DNA from 4 places in the Vibrio sp. 2033 genome. Region 2 is predicted to be linked to each of the others. Evidence: predicted binding sites of a transcription regulator. Region 2 holds the regulator's gene; each other region holds the start of a gene.
What was found. Region 2 encodes CRP, which controls carbon source genes, mostly activating them, when cyclic AMP is high. Its sites were predicted from a motif close to TGTGANNNNNNTCACA; they were not measured.
Positions count from the first base shown of each region.

Region 1: a site for CRP is predicted at 2,628-2,643, ahead of udp (uridine phosphorylase). Genes of this name have one in related genera too.
Region 3: a site for CRP is predicted at 1,686-1,701, ahead of R7P74_RS14540 (NupC/NupG family nucleoside CNT transporter). Genes of this name have one in related genera too.
Region 4: a site for CRP is predicted at 2,229-2,244, ahead of ectA (diaminobutyrate acetyltransferase). Genes of this name have one in related genera too.

Region 1 is NZ_JAWOVC010000001.1:728,592-732,790, forward strand. Features, by position in the region: gene R7P74_RS03240 (methyl-accepting chemotaxis protein) at 1-292, shown strand, start outside; gene R7P74_RS03245 (DUF1887 family protein) at 456-1,616, shown strand; gene udp (uridine phosphorylase) at 1,774-2,532, opposite strand; gene R7P74_RS03255 (zinc/cadmium/mercury/lead-transporting ATPase) at 2,847-4,199, opposite strand, start outside.
Region 2 is NZ_JAWOVC010000025.1:15,176-19,374, forward strand. Features, by position in the region: gene R7P74_RS21750 (hydrolase) at 1-488, shown strand, start outside; gene R7P74_RS21755 (YheU family protein) at 522-734, shown strand; gene R7P74_RS21760 (phosphoribulokinase) at 860-1,729, shown strand; gene crp (cAMP-activated global transcriptional regulator CRP) at 1,970-2,602, shown strand; gene R7P74_RS21770 (DUF1338 domain-containing protein) at 2,739-3,530, opposite strand; gene astD (succinylglutamate-semialdehyde dehydrogenase) at 3,779-4,199, opposite strand, start outside.
Region 3 is NZ_JAWOVC010000010.1:124,672-128,870, reverse strand. Features, by position in the region: gene R7P74_RS14540 (NupC/NupG family nucleoside CNT transporter) at 258-1,541, opposite strand; gene R7P74_RS14535 (TatD family hydrolase) at 1,746-2,519, opposite strand; gene R7P74_RS14530 (DUF5363 family protein) at 2,506-2,703, opposite strand; gene prfC (peptide chain release factor 3) at 2,798-4,199, opposite strand, start outside.
Region 4 is NZ_JAWOVC010000001.1:235,965-240,163, reverse strand. Features, by position in the region: gene R7P74_RS01005 (3'-5' exonuclease) at 1-181, shown strand, start outside; gene R7P74_RS01000 (BCCT family transporter) at 374-2,032, shown strand; gene ectA (diaminobutyrate acetyltransferase) at 2,345-2,878, shown strand; gene ectB (diaminobutyrate--2-oxoglutarate transaminase) at 2,913-4,178, shown strand; gene R7P74_RS00985 (ectoine synthase) at 4,193-4,199, shown strand, end outside.

The sequences.
Region 1 (4,199 bases), on a different contig from region 2:
ACAAAGCTGTATGAGCGATATGGAGATGTCGGTTGAGCAAGCGTCAAAAGCGAACAGCTCAATGGAAGAGATCCAGGCGCTAATCATCGAAATCAGCCAAATGAGTACGCACATTTCACAAGCAGCAGCAGAGCAAAGTGAAACATCAACAGACATTGCTCGCAGCATCGAAGATATCAACAGCATCGCCGATGAAAGTTTCCAAGCCATGTCGAGTATCGCGCAAACCAGTGAATCACTGACCCACTTGGCTCATCAGCAAAATGAATTGGTCCACCGATTTAAGTTATAAATACTTTATAATTAAGAGCATTAATTAGTGCAATCAACTGTATAAGGGCGACTTTTTGTTAAGTCGCCCTTGTTTTTTGTCGGCCATGTCTACATATGATTAATAAGGCCAGCTCATCCCCTTGCACAACTCTTTTCGAGCGGCCTCATAAAAAGGAAAATCTATGGCTGTTCATGTTGGTATTATCGATCAAGACCCAGTGAGATTGGTCACTCCTCTATTAGATAATCGTACGCTAAGCACACATATCGTCTTCATCGGAGACAAGAGCCAGTTAGATATATTTGACCGACTGAGTGCCGTTTTAGATCAACGAGAAATTACTTCTGAATTTTTTGAAATTCCATCCGCTGTTAATACATCTCTGATCAAACAAGCAATTCAAAAACTGGCAAAAGACCTCCATGAACGCGGCGAAGATGTAAAATTGAACGCGAGCTGTGGTCTTCGTCATCGCTTGTTGTCGGTGTACGAAGTTTTCCGTACCTATCGCTGGCCAATTTTTGTGGTTGAGCCTAGTAGCGATAAGCTTTGTTGGTTATACCCTGATGGCAAAGAAGATACCCAAGTCGAAGATCACATTACGATTGCAGATTACCTCACTATCTTTGGTGCACGCGGCGAGTTTCACCACGTTGATTTACCACCTCTTCTTGATAAAAAATTGTATGAACTTGGTGAACGATGGGCCTCAAATGCGCTTGAACTTGGGCCAGGTCTAGCAACACTTAACTACCTTGCAACCACATGCCGCAAAGAACAAAAGCTTGATGTCGAGCTCTCCGAAAAACAGCAGGGCTACCGTGAGCTCAACATGTTGCTTTCAGATTTAGTAGAAGCAGAAATCGCCACCTATGAGAATGGCGTTTTAACGTTTGCAGATGAAGATGCTCGACGCTTTTCAAACGGTGAGTGGTTAGAAACTTTGGTTCACAGCACCGTGAAGCAAATCCAAGACACCATGCCAACGATCCAAGATCGATCGTTAAATGTTCAGGTTTATCGCAAACTTGGTGAAAGTGAAGTACGCAATGAGTTAGATGTCGCAACAGTTGTAAACAATAAGCTGCACATCATCGAGTGCAAAACCAAAGGCATGAGAGATGACGGCGACGATACTTTATATAAGTTAGAATCGCTTCGCGATCTATTAGGTGGCTTACAAGCGCGCGCAATGTTGGTGAGCTTCCGTCCTCTTCGTCACAATGACATTACTCGTGCTGAAGACTTAGGGCTAGCCCTGATTGGCCCTGATGAGCTTAAAGATTTAAGAACGCACTTAACGGCTTGGTTTAAAGACGCGGGCGGTTCAGACGAGATATAGTGCCATTAAGAAAAGCTAAAATTCACAACGATAAAAAGCAGCATTAATGCTGCTTTTTTTATACCTAAATTTTAGCTGTACGCATTTCTATAACTAGAAAAAAACCAGAGGTTAGCCTCTGGTTTTTTCTGTTTGTTTAAATGCCAACTATAGGGGCTTAAAGCATTTTACGCGCTGCTTCTACAACCACTTTAATTGAACGCGCTTCCGTTTCTTTCAGAGTTGAATGATCTGGAATCTCTTTTTGTGTACGGTTGATGATAACACCTGCCACACAACCCGCTTTTAAACCAGAGCTCGCACACATTGTTAGCAGTGTTGCAGACTCCATCTCGAAGTTAAGTACGCCCATGTCTTGCCATTCTTGCATAGAGCCTTGGAAACGCTTAACAACACGACCAGAGAACGTATCGTAACGTTCTTGACCAGGGTAGAACGTGTCGCTTGATGCAGTCACACCCATGTGAACTGTAGCGCCAGACTCTTCTACCGCTGCTTTCATTGCGGTTGCTACTTCAAAGTCAGCAACTGCTGGGAATTCCATAGGAGCAAAGTGTAGGCTCGCACCGTCAAGACGAACTGACCCCGTCGTTACGATCATGTCACCCACGTTTACATGCGGTTGAATTGCACCCGTTGTACCAACACGTAGGAAAGTACGAACACCAAGCTGTGCCAATTCCTCAACTGCGATAGAGGTAGAAGGACCACCAATACCTGTAGAACAAACCACAACAGGTTTACCGTCTAGCTCTGCACGGTATAGCGTGTATTCACGATGGCTTGCTAGAAATACTGGATTTTCCATTTGTTCTGCGATTTTTTGAACACGCGCTGGGTCACCAGGAATGATCGCTAGAGTCGCACCATTAAGATCAGCTTCAGTAACACCTAAATGGAATACAGCTTGAGACATAAGTCGCTCCTTATTGTGGCTTATTTTATGAACAATAAGCTCATTAATCAGTTATTGGGTACAGATGCACTGTAGCGAACCTTTCACCAACATAGAGTGATCACAATCACAATGACAAAATGTAATGAAAATGAAATTTCAAACAAAACTGGTATTGATCACACTTTAAGGGGCGTTAAATCATTTTGTTGCATAGCAATGCGTGATTTCAAGGACGAGAAAAACGTCTGATCGCATCAGGTGAATACGGTTAAAAAAAGCCCGATACACGAATGCCTCGGGCTATTAATGAGTGGGATCATTGGTTAGGTCAGTTATTTGATCTGTTTGGACTCAAAACGAAGTAATCTCAACGCATTCAATGTCACCAGTGCTGTTGCACCACTGTCAGCTAATACTGCAACCCACAACCCAGTAACCCCAAGTAAACTTGTCACTAAGAATACACCTTTCAAACCTAGCGCTAACGCGACATTCTGACGAATGTTACTTAGCGTCGCACGCGACAGTTCTATCATGGCAGGTAGCTCAATCAACCGGTTGTGTGTTAACGCCGCATCAGCAGTCTCGAGCGCAACATCCGTACCGCCTCCCATCGCAATACCAATGCTCGAAGCTTTCATGGCTGGAGCATCATTGATACCGTCTCCCACCATCGCAACGGTATGTTGTTGTGATAGTTTCTCGACGTAATGCACCTTGTCTGCAGGTAACAAACTCGCTTTATAATCCAAGCCTATTCTATTTGCCATTGCTTCTGCACTTCTCGGGTTGTCACCCGTTAGCATCACCGACGTGACCCCAAGTTCCTTCAACATTGCGATGGCTTGCTGGGCATCTGAGCGCAATGTATCTTGCCATGCGATCACGCCAATGACCTCGTCATCGTAACGAACAATGACAACCGTTTTACCTTGTTGTTCCAACGTAACCACTTGCTCTTTGGCTTCTTGAGAAAGTGGAAAGTCTGCCTTTGAAGGCGTGACCACTTGGACCATTTTTCCATCGACGTAACCAGTGACACCAGAGCCTACTTGCGCGGTTTTATCCAACGCTTCAGGAATAGTAAGCCCCTTCTCTTGCACTTTGGTAACTAAAGAAACCGCTAGAGGATGACTTGAACCAACCTCGATTGACGCAGTTAGGCTAAGTAACTTGTCTTCATCCATATCAAAAGCAAAGACGTCGGTCACTTCTGGTTTACCTTGCGTCAGTGTCCCAGTTTTATCAAATGCGACAGACTCAACCTTGCCAAGCAACTCAAGCGCCGCTCCACCTTTGATCAATGCGCCCCGCTTAGCCGCTGCCGCCAAGCCAGAAGTGATCGCCGCAGGCGTTGAAATGACTAATGCACATGGACAAGCAATCAACAGCAGGGCGAGTCCTCGATAGATCCACGTTTCCCACGGTTGGGCAAATAGTAATGGCGGCGTAACGATAACCATCAGAGACACCAACATCATTAGTGGCGTATACCAACGGCTAAATTTATCAAGAAAGCGTTCTAATGGTGCCTTACGGGATTCTGCTTCTTCAATCAAATGAAGAATTCGATCTATCGCATTCTCGCCCTGACGGGAAGTCACCTGTAAACGAACCACTTTATCGACAACCACAGCCCCGGCCATCACTTTGCCACCGGTTTGATGTTCAACGGGAACAGATTC
Region 2 (4,199 bases):
CGTGTGCAAACCGTATAGAACAAGGCTTTTCAAAAGTGTATCGCCGTTATCTGCTTTCTTCACTGAAACGTAACGCGTTACAAAAGCATCATCTACTGCATGGCGAGCTTGCGCTGTCCTACAACTCAATAAAACGTGTCACACGATTGTATGAATTCGATGATTTGATTACGGCACCATTGCATGGCTTCAAAGACGCACAAGATTATTACGACCAATGCTCTGGCTTAAGTAAACTACAGCAAATCACGCTACCCACACTGATCATCCATGCCAAAGACGATCCGTTCATGACCGACGATGTGATCCCGAAGTTTGTTCTGCCAGATAACATTGATTACCGTCTCTTTGAACACGGTGGCCATGTTGGCTTCCTAACAGGAACGGCGTTAAAACCTAAGTTTTGGTTGGAGGAAGCGCTGCCCGCGTATTACGAAAGTATCGCCGCAGATTACCTTTCTGCTGTATCCAAGCAACGAACGCAGTAAACTAGCCGCTCATCATAAAAGTTAGAGGTATTTATGATCATTCCATGGCAAGACATTGCGCCGGAAACATTGGAAAACTTAATTCGTGAATTCGTCTTACGCGAAGGAACGGATTACGGAACCGTCGAGGTTTCTTTGCAAGACAAAATTGATCAAGTTAAAGCTCAATTGGAAAAAGGTGAAGCGGTTATCGTGTTCTCTGAGCTACACGAAACCGTCGATATTCAGCATAAAACAAAATTTTAGACCCTTCACATTTTACCGTATCCCACTCGATGACAAGGTATTGTTACGTGCTATAGTGGGATATCGACCGTGCAGTAGTAACTCTACTGCACATTACAGGTAAGTAATTTTCGACAAGGTTTGTCATGTCAGCTAAACACCCAATTATTGCGGTTACTGGTTCGTCCGGTGCCGGCACGACCACTACATCTGAAGCCTTCCGTAAAATGTTCAATATGATGAACGTTAAACCCGCATGGGTTGAAGGCGATAGCTTCCATCGCTTTACTCGCCCAGAAATGGACATCGAAATTCGCAAAGCCCGCGAGCAAGGTCGACACATTAGCTACTTTGGCCCACAAGCTAATGACTTCCCGGGATTAGAAGAGTTTTTCCGTAAGTTCGGGCATGACGGTACTGGCAGCGTGCGCCGTTATCTGCACACGTTTGACGAAGCGGTTCCCTACAATCAAATGCCAGGCACGTTTACACCGTGGCAAGACTTACCCGAAAACAGCGACGTGCTGTTTTATGAAGGGTTACATGGTGGCGTGGTCGATGGCGATGTTAATGTTGCTCAACATGTGGATTTCTTAATTGGCATGGTGCCGATTGTGAACTTAGAGTGGATCCAAAAATTCGTACGTGACACTCGCGATCGCGGCCATTCGCGTGAAGCGGTGATGGACTCAATCGTGCGATCCATGGACGATTACCTCAACTATATCACTCCGCAGTTTTCTCGTACTCACATCAACTTCCAGCGCGTACCGACCGTTGATACTTCCAACCCACTTAATGCAAAAGGCATCCCTAGTTTGGATGAGAGTTTTGTGGTGATTCGCCTACGCGGTATCAAGAATGTCGACTTCCCATATCTGCTGGCCATGATTGATGGCTCATTCATGTCACGCCACAACACGATTGTCGTACCCGGCGGTAAGATGAGCTTTGCAATGGAGCTCATAGTTCGGCCTATCCTACAACAGCTCATCGAAACAGGGAAAATTGGCTAAAAACCTGCCTGCGAAGATGTTTACTTTTCATACCGTGATCATGTGCACAGTTTTGCTTACAAAATCTCAATCATGGCACGATTAAAATCAAGAAATCGTTTTCGAAAAAGGATACTATTTCTTACCGAAACACAAGAGAGCTTGCAGCATATAAAAAGTGCTCTTATTCTAGTAGGCCTAATTCAGGCTTAGCTAAAATATGGATAGCGCAAGCGTACCCTGCAGAGGAAGTGAGATATTATGGTTCTAGGTAAACCTCAAACCGACCCAACATTAGAGTGGTTTCTTTCACACTGTCATATTCATAAGTACCCTTCAAAGAGCACGCTAATTCACGCGGGCGAAAAGGCAGAAACTTTGTACTACATCGTTAAAGGTTCTGTTGCGGTTCTTATCAAAGACGAAGAAGGTAAGGAGATGATCCTTTCTTACCTAAACCAAGGAGACTTTATTGGTGAACTTGGTCTATTCGAGGAAGACCAAGAGCGCACAGCTTGGGTTCGTGCTAAATCTCCTTGTGAAGTTGCTGAAATTTCTTTCAAGAAGTTCCGTCAGCTTATCCAAGTAAACCCAGACATCCTAATGCGTCTTTCTGCGCAGATGGCTCGTCGTCTTCAAGTAACTAGCCAAAAAGTGGGTGACCTGGCGTTCCTAGACGTAACTGGTCGTATCGCTCAGACGCTTCTGAACCTTGCAAAACAACCAGACGCAATGACTCACCCAGACGGCATGCAAATCAAGATCACTCGTCAAGAAATCGGTCAAATTGTTGGCTGTTCTCGTGAGACAGTAGGTCGTATCTTGAAGATGCTAGAAGAGCAGAACCTAATCTCTGCTCACGGTAAAACCATCGTGGTTTACGGTACTCGTTAATCTCAAACTAGAGTGACACGAACAAAATTATAAAAGCCACCAATGGCAACATTGGTGGCTTTTTATTTGCTCATGACCAAATGAGATAGGGTGCAGCGAACACTAATGAGTAAGCTTAACAGGTTAACCCTAAAACTTAGCCATTCGTACTTTCAAAGATTTTGTCAGCTGAAGCGGCCACGAAACCTGGGTACAAATCACCATTTTCCATCGGATAGCGCTTAGCAAATTCATAAAACCCGCCAGGGATAATTTCAGTGCCTTCGCTAAAACGAACCGCTACTTTATCTGCCATGGTCGATGACTGCTCTAGCAACACCTCAGGAGTGCCCTTCACTTCACCACCATTTTCATTAATGGTAAACCCAGCGGTACGCAGATGATCGTTTACCTGCTTCACTTCTTCATATTCATTGAGCTGGTTAACGCTCACCGTGAAGTGGTTTGCTCCGTAACCATGCGCCGCAAGCCAAGATGCGTACTCACTTTCTTTAGCCAACGTTTGGTAATCAGCAAAGCTTAAATCCCACAAGCGTCCACCATGTAAGAATGCGCTATCGTTCAGCTTGTCAACATCGACTTGTGCCATCAAATTTTTCACAATCTCTTGTAGCTCAGGAGAGCACTCTTCAACTTTTAGCTCACTAATAAATACTTTAGGTTGCTTCGGATCTGGGTGCTCATAGTGCTTAGCAACCAGCTTTTTGCTTTCGAAAACGTAATCACCACACGCCTTGTAACCGATAGCTACAAATGGCTTAGCTAGAGTTTCAATACCAAGAGGCGCGATATTGAAGGTACGTAAAGCTATATGATCATTAATCAGAGGCTCATCTTCTTGAAGCAGCTGATGCACTTTAGCCGCCGAAGGGCAAAGACGTTGAATGTAATCTTGCCATAGCGATTCAAATAACACATCGGGCGTCATAACGACTCCTTGTTACGAGATGTAGAGTTTAAAGGTAAGCGGAAGTTGGCTGCTCGTTCACAACAAAAGTTGTCCAGAATAATGAACGAGCAACCATCAACCTGTGACGGTAAATGCCAGTCAGTCAACACGCTTTTCCGAGTCTTTGCTCACTTTTCGTGTTCTGCCAACGATCACTACAACCCATACCTAAATGATGCGCCGGCAAGGTGAGCCGCAATGCATAGTTGCGACTCTATTATTAAAACTTATAGCACTACACCTGGACTCAATGTTGCAGGCAAGACAGTTTCTTGACCTTCCATTGATGCCATTGGGTACGCACAGTAATCTGCTGCGTAGTAAGCGCTTGGGCGCAAGTTACCCGACGCCCCCGGACCACCAAATGGCGCATCACCGCTTGCACCAGTAAGCTGGCGGTTACGGTTCACGATTCCTGCACGAATGTGGTCAACGAAGTATTCCCATTCTTGGTCGTCGGTTGAAACCAAACCAGCAGATAAGCCAAAGCGCGTATCGTTTGCTAGCGCCACGGCTTTGTCTAATCCTTCGTAGCGCACCACTTGCAGAAGTGGGCCGAAGTATTCTTCATCTGGTAACTCAGCAATGTTCGTTACATCAATGATACCAGGAGAAACAAACGCCGCCTCTCCTGCTTTCGCTTCAATC
Region 3 (4,199 bases), on a different contig from region 2:
ATTAAGAATCAAGCTTAACCACTATCCTGTGATTAATACATTATAGAGTTTCACCGCAAAACTGTAGCACCAAATAGAGCGCAAACGGTTTGTATCTCAAAATTTCCTAGCCCCTATTCCATTGACTGCGTAATACCTCGACTAAGGCAAACACCCGATGAAATTTTGGAGCCCGAAAAACGAAAAATGCCCCGCAGCAATCTCTTGCTACAGGGCATGATGTAAAACGGCGTCTATATATTAAGAACCGATTCTAATTATAGTGCTGCAAGGCTTAAGCAGAAGCCTGCAATTGTCGCTGCCATAAGGTTAGACAACGTACCTGCAAGAACTGCTTTAACACCCATGCGAGCGATGTCACTACGACGGTTTGGTGCAAGGCTACCTAGACCACCAAGTAGAATCGCGATAGAAGAAAGGTTCGCGAAACCACATAGTGCGAATGAGATGATAGCTGTTGTCTTCTCAGACATTACTTCACCAGTTGCCGCGATTACTTGAGCGTTTTCACCTAGGTATGGTGTGAAGTTCAAGTAAGCAACGAATTCGTTCACTACGATTTTCTGACCGATGAATGAACCAGCTGTTACAGCTTCTGCCCATGGAACACCGATTAGGAATGCTAGTGGAGAGAACGCGTAACCTAGGATTAGCTCTAGTGTTAGTTCTGGCATGCCGAACCAACCACCGATGCCACCTAGCATACCGTTGATTAGCGCGATTAGACCAACGAATGCGATTAGCATTGCACCTACGTTAAGCGCAAGTTGTAGACCAGAAGCCGCACCGCCCGCAGCTGCGTCGATTACGTTAACTGGTTTGTCGTCACCGCCGTCCATCGCTTCTTCGATACTTTCGTGAGGCTGGTCAGTCTCAGGGTGAAGAATTTTAGCGAACAGTAGACCACCTGGTGCTGCCATGAATGATGCCGCAACTAGGTACTCTAGTGGAACACCCATAGATGCGTAACCAGCTAGTACACCACCAGCAACAGAAGCTAGACCACCACACATTACCGCGAATAGCTCTGATTGAGTCATTTTTGGAACGAATGGACGAACAACTAGAGGTGCCTCAGTTTGACCTACGAAGATGTTAGCTGCCGCTGACATTGATTCCGCACGCGAAGTGCCTAGCGCTTTTTGTAGTGCGCCACCAAGAATCTTGATAACCCATTGCATAACGCCAATGTAGTAAAGAACTGAAATCAGTGCAGAGAAGAAGATCAGTGTAGGAAGAACACGGAATGCGAAGATGAAACCGCCGCCGCCGAATACTTCGAACATCTTGTCAGAAACAAGACCACCGAACAGGAATGATGAACCATCGTTACCGTAGTTGATAACGTTAGAAACACCTGAAGAGAAACCGTTTAGTAGATCACGGCCCCAAGGTACATACAGAACAAATGCACCTAATGCGAATTGGATAGCGAATGCGCCACCCACAGTTCTAAAGTTGATAGCTTTTCGGTTGTTAGAAAATGCCACTGCAATCGCAAGAAGCACTACCATACCGATTAGGCTCATAAACAGGCTCATAGTTTATGACTTCCTTATAAGTTATTTATTGGCGTGTTACAAAATGGAGCTATAAAGCGGGGGCAATTATACTCATGCAGAATCAATTAAAGTAATGCCAGCCTCACACTTTCCTATAAGATTCATGATTGATTCAACCAGCTTTGTGAGTTAATTCACAATAAGCAGGAAAACGTTTTCGATTTCAAACCACATCTTTAGATTTTATTCACATATCGAGAAAGCAAAATTGCTATTTTTCCACAGCTGAGAGGCAATCGATTGCTTTCGGCCGTTATGCAACTCTACGAGCTCATTAAAGACGTGAATGAGTTTGGCTGGGTGATTTGACTCCCCTTGATATCCAAGTATAGGCATATCTGGTGCGTCTGTTTCGATTACTAGGTTTTCGAGTGGTAATTTTTGAATTGCGTCGCGTGTTTTCTTGGCTCTTGGGTAGGTAATCGTTCCTCCTACACCGATAAAAAAACCTAATTTGACCCACTCCATGGCTTGCTGATAACTCCCAGAAAAAGCGTGTAGCACACCACCTCTAGGGAGATTCGCCGCTTTCACCATTTGAATGAGGCGATTGTGCGCTTTTCGGCTATGTAAAATAACTGGGAGTTCGAAGCGTCTAGCCAGCTCAAATTGAACTTCAAGTATCTTTTCTTGCAACTGTGGATCAACATCAATGGCAAAATCTAAACCACACTCTCCTATTGCCACGCACTGCTGCCCTTTTTGATTTAGATAGCCTTCTAGCTCTGTAAGGTGCTGCTCAACGTTATCTTCAAGAAAATACGGATGAAAGCCGAGCGCATAATACAAATTGGCATGTTGCTCTGCCAAAGTTTGAATACGAGCCCAGTTTTGCGGACCGACGGAAGGAATCAAAATTCTTGCGACGCCTTGCGTTTGAGCAAGCTCAAGTTGATGTGCAAAGTCATCTTGAAACACATCAAAATCAAAGTGGCAGTGCGTATCAAAGAGCTTCATCTTGACGCTTTTTATCTGTATCTGCGGGCAGAAAATCAGAGGATGGTTGGGCTTCACTCTTCTCTTCAGTTTGATGGGCTGGGTCTTTTCGATATGGGACACAACTGCGTTTCTGATCGGGAGTTAACCCCATCTCTTTACACCAGTTGTCGTAACGCTTTAGCCCACGTTTAAACCAATTCATATCTTATCCTTATATAAAAACGCCCTTGGCTAAGTTTATAGCCAAGGGCGTTTTAAAATCTAGTTTGCGTTAAGGCTTACCCTAACCGCGCAAATTAGTGCTCACGCGTCGCACGGAAATCAACGTCAGGGAAACGCTCTTTCGCCAAGTTTAAGTTAACCATTGTTGGAGCGATATACGTTAGGTTATCACCACCATCCAATGCTAAGTTCGCTTGATTCTTGCGTTGGAACTCATCCAGTTTCTTCGCATCACCACACTCAACCCAACGAGCAGTTGCAACGTTAATGCCTTCATAAATCGCTTCAACGTTATACTCAGATTTCAAACGAGCCACAACAACATCGAACTGAAGTACACCAACGGCACCAACGATCAGATCGTTGTTCTGTAGAGGACGGAATACCTGTACCGCACCTTCTTCTGATAGCTGAACCAAACCTTTGAGAAGCTGCTTCTGCTTTAATGGATCTTTCAGGCGAATACGACGGAATAGTTCCGGAGCGAAGTTTGGAATACCAGAGAACTTCAGTGATTCACCTTGCGTAAAGGTATCACCAATCTGAATAGTGCCGTGGTTGTGTAGACCAATGATGTCACCGGCGTAAGCGTGTTCTGCACGTGCACGGTCACCAGCCATAAAGGTTACTGCATCAGAGATACTCACTTGCTTGCCAAGACGAACGTGGTTCATCTTCATACCTTGCGTGTAAGTGCCCGATACAATACGCATGAATGCGATACGGTCGCGGTGTTTTGGGTCCATATTCGCTTGGATCTTAAATACGAAACCAGAGAACTTCTCTTCGGTCGCTTCAACTTCACGTTCAACCGCTTGACGAGTTTTCGGCGCTGGAGCCCATTCAGTTAGACCGTCTAGCATATGATCCACACCAAAGTTACCTAATGCAGTACCGAAGTAAACTGGCGTCAGGTCACCTGTTAAGAACATTTCCAAATCAAACTCAGGGCAAGCACCCATGACAAGCTCAAGCTCTTCTCGAACACTTTCCGCAAGGCCTGCACCAACTTTTTCATCAAGCTCTGGGTTATCGAGACCTTTGATGATTCGAACTTCTTGAATCTCATGACCGTGACCTGATTCGTATAAAATCGTTTCATCACGGTGAATGTGGTAAACACCTTTAAACTCTTTACCACAGCCGATTGGCCATGTGATTGGCGCACACATCATGCCCAATTCGTTTTCTACTTCATCCAATACTTCCATTGGATCACGAACGTCACGGTCAAGTTTGTTCATGAAGGTTACGATTGGCGTGTCACGTAGACGTGTAACTTCCATTAGTTTACGAGTACGGTCCTCAACACCTTTCGCTGCATCGATAACCATCAGACATGAGTCAACTGCCGTTAGAGTACGGTAAGTATCTTCCGAGAAGTCTTCGTGTCCAGGCGTATCAAGTAGGTTTACCAGACAATCGTTGTAAGGGAACTGCATTACAGAAGTAGTAACCGAGATACCACGTTCCTTT
Region 4 (4,199 bases), on a different contig from region 2:
TAAGTTGAAAGGCAAGAAACCCGGTTCTGTACGATTAGGGCACGCTCGTGAAAGATATGGCCTCCCTGCTTATCAACCTCACCATGCTCTGACGGATGCGTTAGCAACAGCGGAGCTGTTTCAAGCACAACTGCAGTATCACTTTAATCGAAACATGCCAATATCTTCGGTTTGGCAATAGGCGTTATTTATGGTGAAAACAATAAAATGCAATGAGAGATAGGGGGCTTTAAGATTATGATGGCGGATTGAGTAACCGCTTATAAGAACAATGTTTTATGAACATGTGCTTGGTAGTGATGAAGACGTTTCATTACTCGAACTCCGACGAAAGTAATTTAAACTTGGTCACGTATTTTTAAGGAGATTATCCGTGAGCACCGATAATAACGGTGGCATTCAACGCCCCGATGGAAAAGTAAACGCAATAGATACTGACTATCAAATTGGTCAGGATAACGTTGCGCTAAAGGTAGGCCCATTTGGCCTTGATATTCATAACCGTGTTTTTGCAATTTCTGGCTTAGCAATCGTCATGTTTGTTGTGATAACACTATTATTCCGAGAACAGGTAGAGCCGTTTTTTGCAGACCTACGAGCGGGTTTGTTGCACAATTTAGACTGGTTTTTTCTCGCTTCAGGTAATATTTTTGTCATTGTCTGTGTCGGATTGATCTTCACACCATTAGGCCGTGTACGAATCGGTGGTACTGAAGCAACACCGGATTATTCGTATGCCGGATGGTTGGCAATGCTATTTGCTGCGGGTATGGGTATTGGTCTTGTATTCTTCGGTGTATCAGAACCGATGTCCCATTTTAGTTCTGCGATTGGTGGCGTGAGCGTTGAGAATGGTGTACGTACTGACTGGGCACCGCTAGGTGGTGCAGAGGGCGACGCAACTGCAGCTTCGGCATTAGGGATGGCTGCGACGATTTACCACTGGGCACTTCATCCGTGGTCAATATACGCGCTCTTGGCTCTTGGGCTGGCTATCTTTTCATTTAACAAAGGTTTGCCACTCACCATGCGCTCAATTTTTTACCCTTTGTTTGGTGAGCGTGTATGGGGTTGGACTGGTCATATTATCGATATTCTTGCAGTGGTAGCGACGGTTTTTGGTTTAGCAACATCGCTAGGCTACGGTGCATCTCAAGCCGCAACGGGTTTGAACTTCCTGTTTGATGTCCCAATGACCAATACCACGCAGGTTATATTGATTATTGGTATCACTGCGCTCGCTTTAATCTCTGTTGTGGCTGGACTCGATAAGGGCGTGAAAATCTTATCTGAAATCAATATGGGTCTTGCAGCGCTGCTATTGCTATTTGTTATTGTTGTTGGCCCGACGATTGCGATTTTCACTGGTTTCTTCGAGAACATCGTTTCCTATGTAGCTAATATCCCTGCCTTATCTATGCCATTTGGACGAGAGGATGTGAATTACTCTCAAGGCTGGACGGCGTTTTACTGGGCGTGGTGGATTTCTTGGTCACCATTTGTGGGTATGTTCATCGCACGTGTGTCTCGCGGTCGTTCGGTTCGTGAGTTTATTATTTGCGTTATTCTTATCCCATCTTCAGTTTGTGTGTTATGGATGACGGCTTTTGGCGGTAACGCAATTAGCCAATACGTTAATGATGGCTATGAGGCGGTGTTTAACGCAGAACTGCCTTTAAAACTTTTTGCCATGTTAGATGTTATGCCATTGGCTGAGATAACATCTTTTGTCGGCATTATCTTAGTCGTGGTGTTCTTCATTACCTCTTCTGACTCAGGATCACTGGTTATTGATACTATTGCTGCGGGCGGTAAGGTCGATGCACCAACGCCACAACGCGTGTTCTGGTGTACGTTTGAAGGTTTGGTTGCGATTGCATTGATGTTGGGTGGTGGTCTAGCTGCTGCTCAAGCAATGGCGGTGACGACTGGTTTACCATTTACTATTGTTTTGCTTGTTGCAACGGTATCTTTGATAAAAGGTTTGATGGATGAACCTCGTCCAAAGGCGGTTTCTAAGAAATCAAAATAACTAGTATCAGCAGTTAAATTATTGATAAAAGCGGTATGCGAAAGCATGCCGCTTTTTTTGGATTTCTATTTTTCTCTGAGAAATGAACAGCATGGAAATGGTCTTATTCTGGTTGTTTTTTGTACTGCGCATTTAGGTGACTATTTAATAAATTAGACCTCGAACTATTTTAACTTTTGGTTAATAGGTTTGTTTTTGTGATCCGTATCACAAAAATACCGATAAAAAGGCGGATTATTTGATTTTTAGCCGCGAGGGATGGCCATAATAAAAAGGAAATTTAATTAGACCTCAAAGGATATGTATTTTCACATGATCACATCAGCACCTTGGGTCCTTTATCCAGAGATTGGAGAAGACTCAAGTAAAAAATGGATTTTTCGTGAGCCTAAAATCTCTGATGGTGACGACATTTACAGCTTGATTGCAGACTGTCCTCCATTGGACATGAACTCATCTTATTGCAATTTCCTACAGTCTACGCATTTCAGCAAAACCAGTATTTTGGTTGAGCAAAAAGGCGAAATCGCAGGTTTCATTTCCGGTTATCAGAAACCAGACGAGCAAGACGTTTTATTTGTCTGGCAAGTTGCAGTCTCACCTCGCTTTAGAGGTCATGGTTTAGCATTCCGCATGTTGAAAGAACTTCTCACCCGAGAGGAATTAGGCGGTGTTAAATCGGTAGAAACTACCATCACGGAAGATAATAAAGCCTCTTGGGCACTGTTCAAAAAGTTAGATGCGATGAACGGCAACTCTGGCCAAGTAAGCACATTTTTGGATGAAGAAGCCCACTTTAAAGGCAAACACGATACAGAATATTTGTATCGCATTCCTCTCAAATAATCCTCAAACAATAGGAATTAAAAACGGTCTCATCATGGATATTTTCAAAAAGCAGGAATCCAACGTACGCTCATATTCAAACAATTTCCCGGTCGTTTTTCGTAAAGCGAAAGGCTGCTGGCTAGAAACAGAACAAGGTGAACGATACTTAGACTTCCTTGCTGGAGCGGGATCTCTAAATTACGGCCATAACAATCCAGTACTAAAACAAGCGTTGCTTGAGTACATTGAAATGGACGGTATTACTCACGGTTTGGATATGCACTCAGAAGCGAAAGCATCGTTTCTGGAAGCGTTGGATACTTACATCCTTAAACCAAGAAACTTGGATTACAAGGTTCAGTTTACGGGCCCAACAGGCACTAATGCTGTTGAGGCGGCATTGAAGCTGGCTAAAAAAGTAAAAGGCCGCGACAGCGTCGTTGCGTTTACTAACGGTTTCCATGGTTGTACTGCTGGCGCACTGGCTGCAACGGGTAACCAGCATCACAGACAAGGTAACGGTTCTAGCCTAAGTAACGTCACTCGTATTCCATTTGAAGGTTACGCTGGCGTAGATGGTCTCGCGCTGTTCGAAACCATGCTAAATGATAACTCTGCAGGTATGGATAAACCAGCCGCTGTACTTCTTGAAACTGTGCAGGGTGAAGGTGGTTTAAATGCTGCTTCAAACGAGTGGTTACAACGTTTGAGCAAAATCTGTAAAGCCAATGACATTCTTATGATTGTCGATGACATTCAAGCAGGTTGTGGACGTACCGGTACTTTCTTTAGTTTCGAGCCGTCTGGTATCCAACCGGATATCGTGACGCTATCGAAGTCGATCGGTGGTTACGGTTTGCCGATGGCTGTCGTATTACTTAAGCCTGAGCTTGACCAGTGGAAGCCAGGCGAGCATAACGGTACGTTCCGTGGCAATAATCACGCCTTTATTACTGCTGCAAAAGCACTAGAAATTTACTGGGCAAACGATGATTTTGAAACACACATCAAGCAGTGTTCAGACAAGGTAAGTGCTGTTATTGACCGTTGTGTTCGTCGCTTTCCACAAATGTTTGTGCAGAAAAAAGGCCGCGGCATGATGGTTGGTATTGAATGTATCAATGGTGACATGGCATCTGAAATTGCGAAAAACTGTTTCGAGAATGGAATGGTGATAGAGACAGCGGGTCCAGACGATGAAGTTGTGAAGTTCTTCTGTCCACTAACCATCAGCGAATCAGAGCTAGATCAAGGACTAAGCATCTTTGAAAATGCAGTAGAGACTATCGCTGCGAAACATTTCAAACAAGCATCTTAATAAGGATTTTAATTATGATCG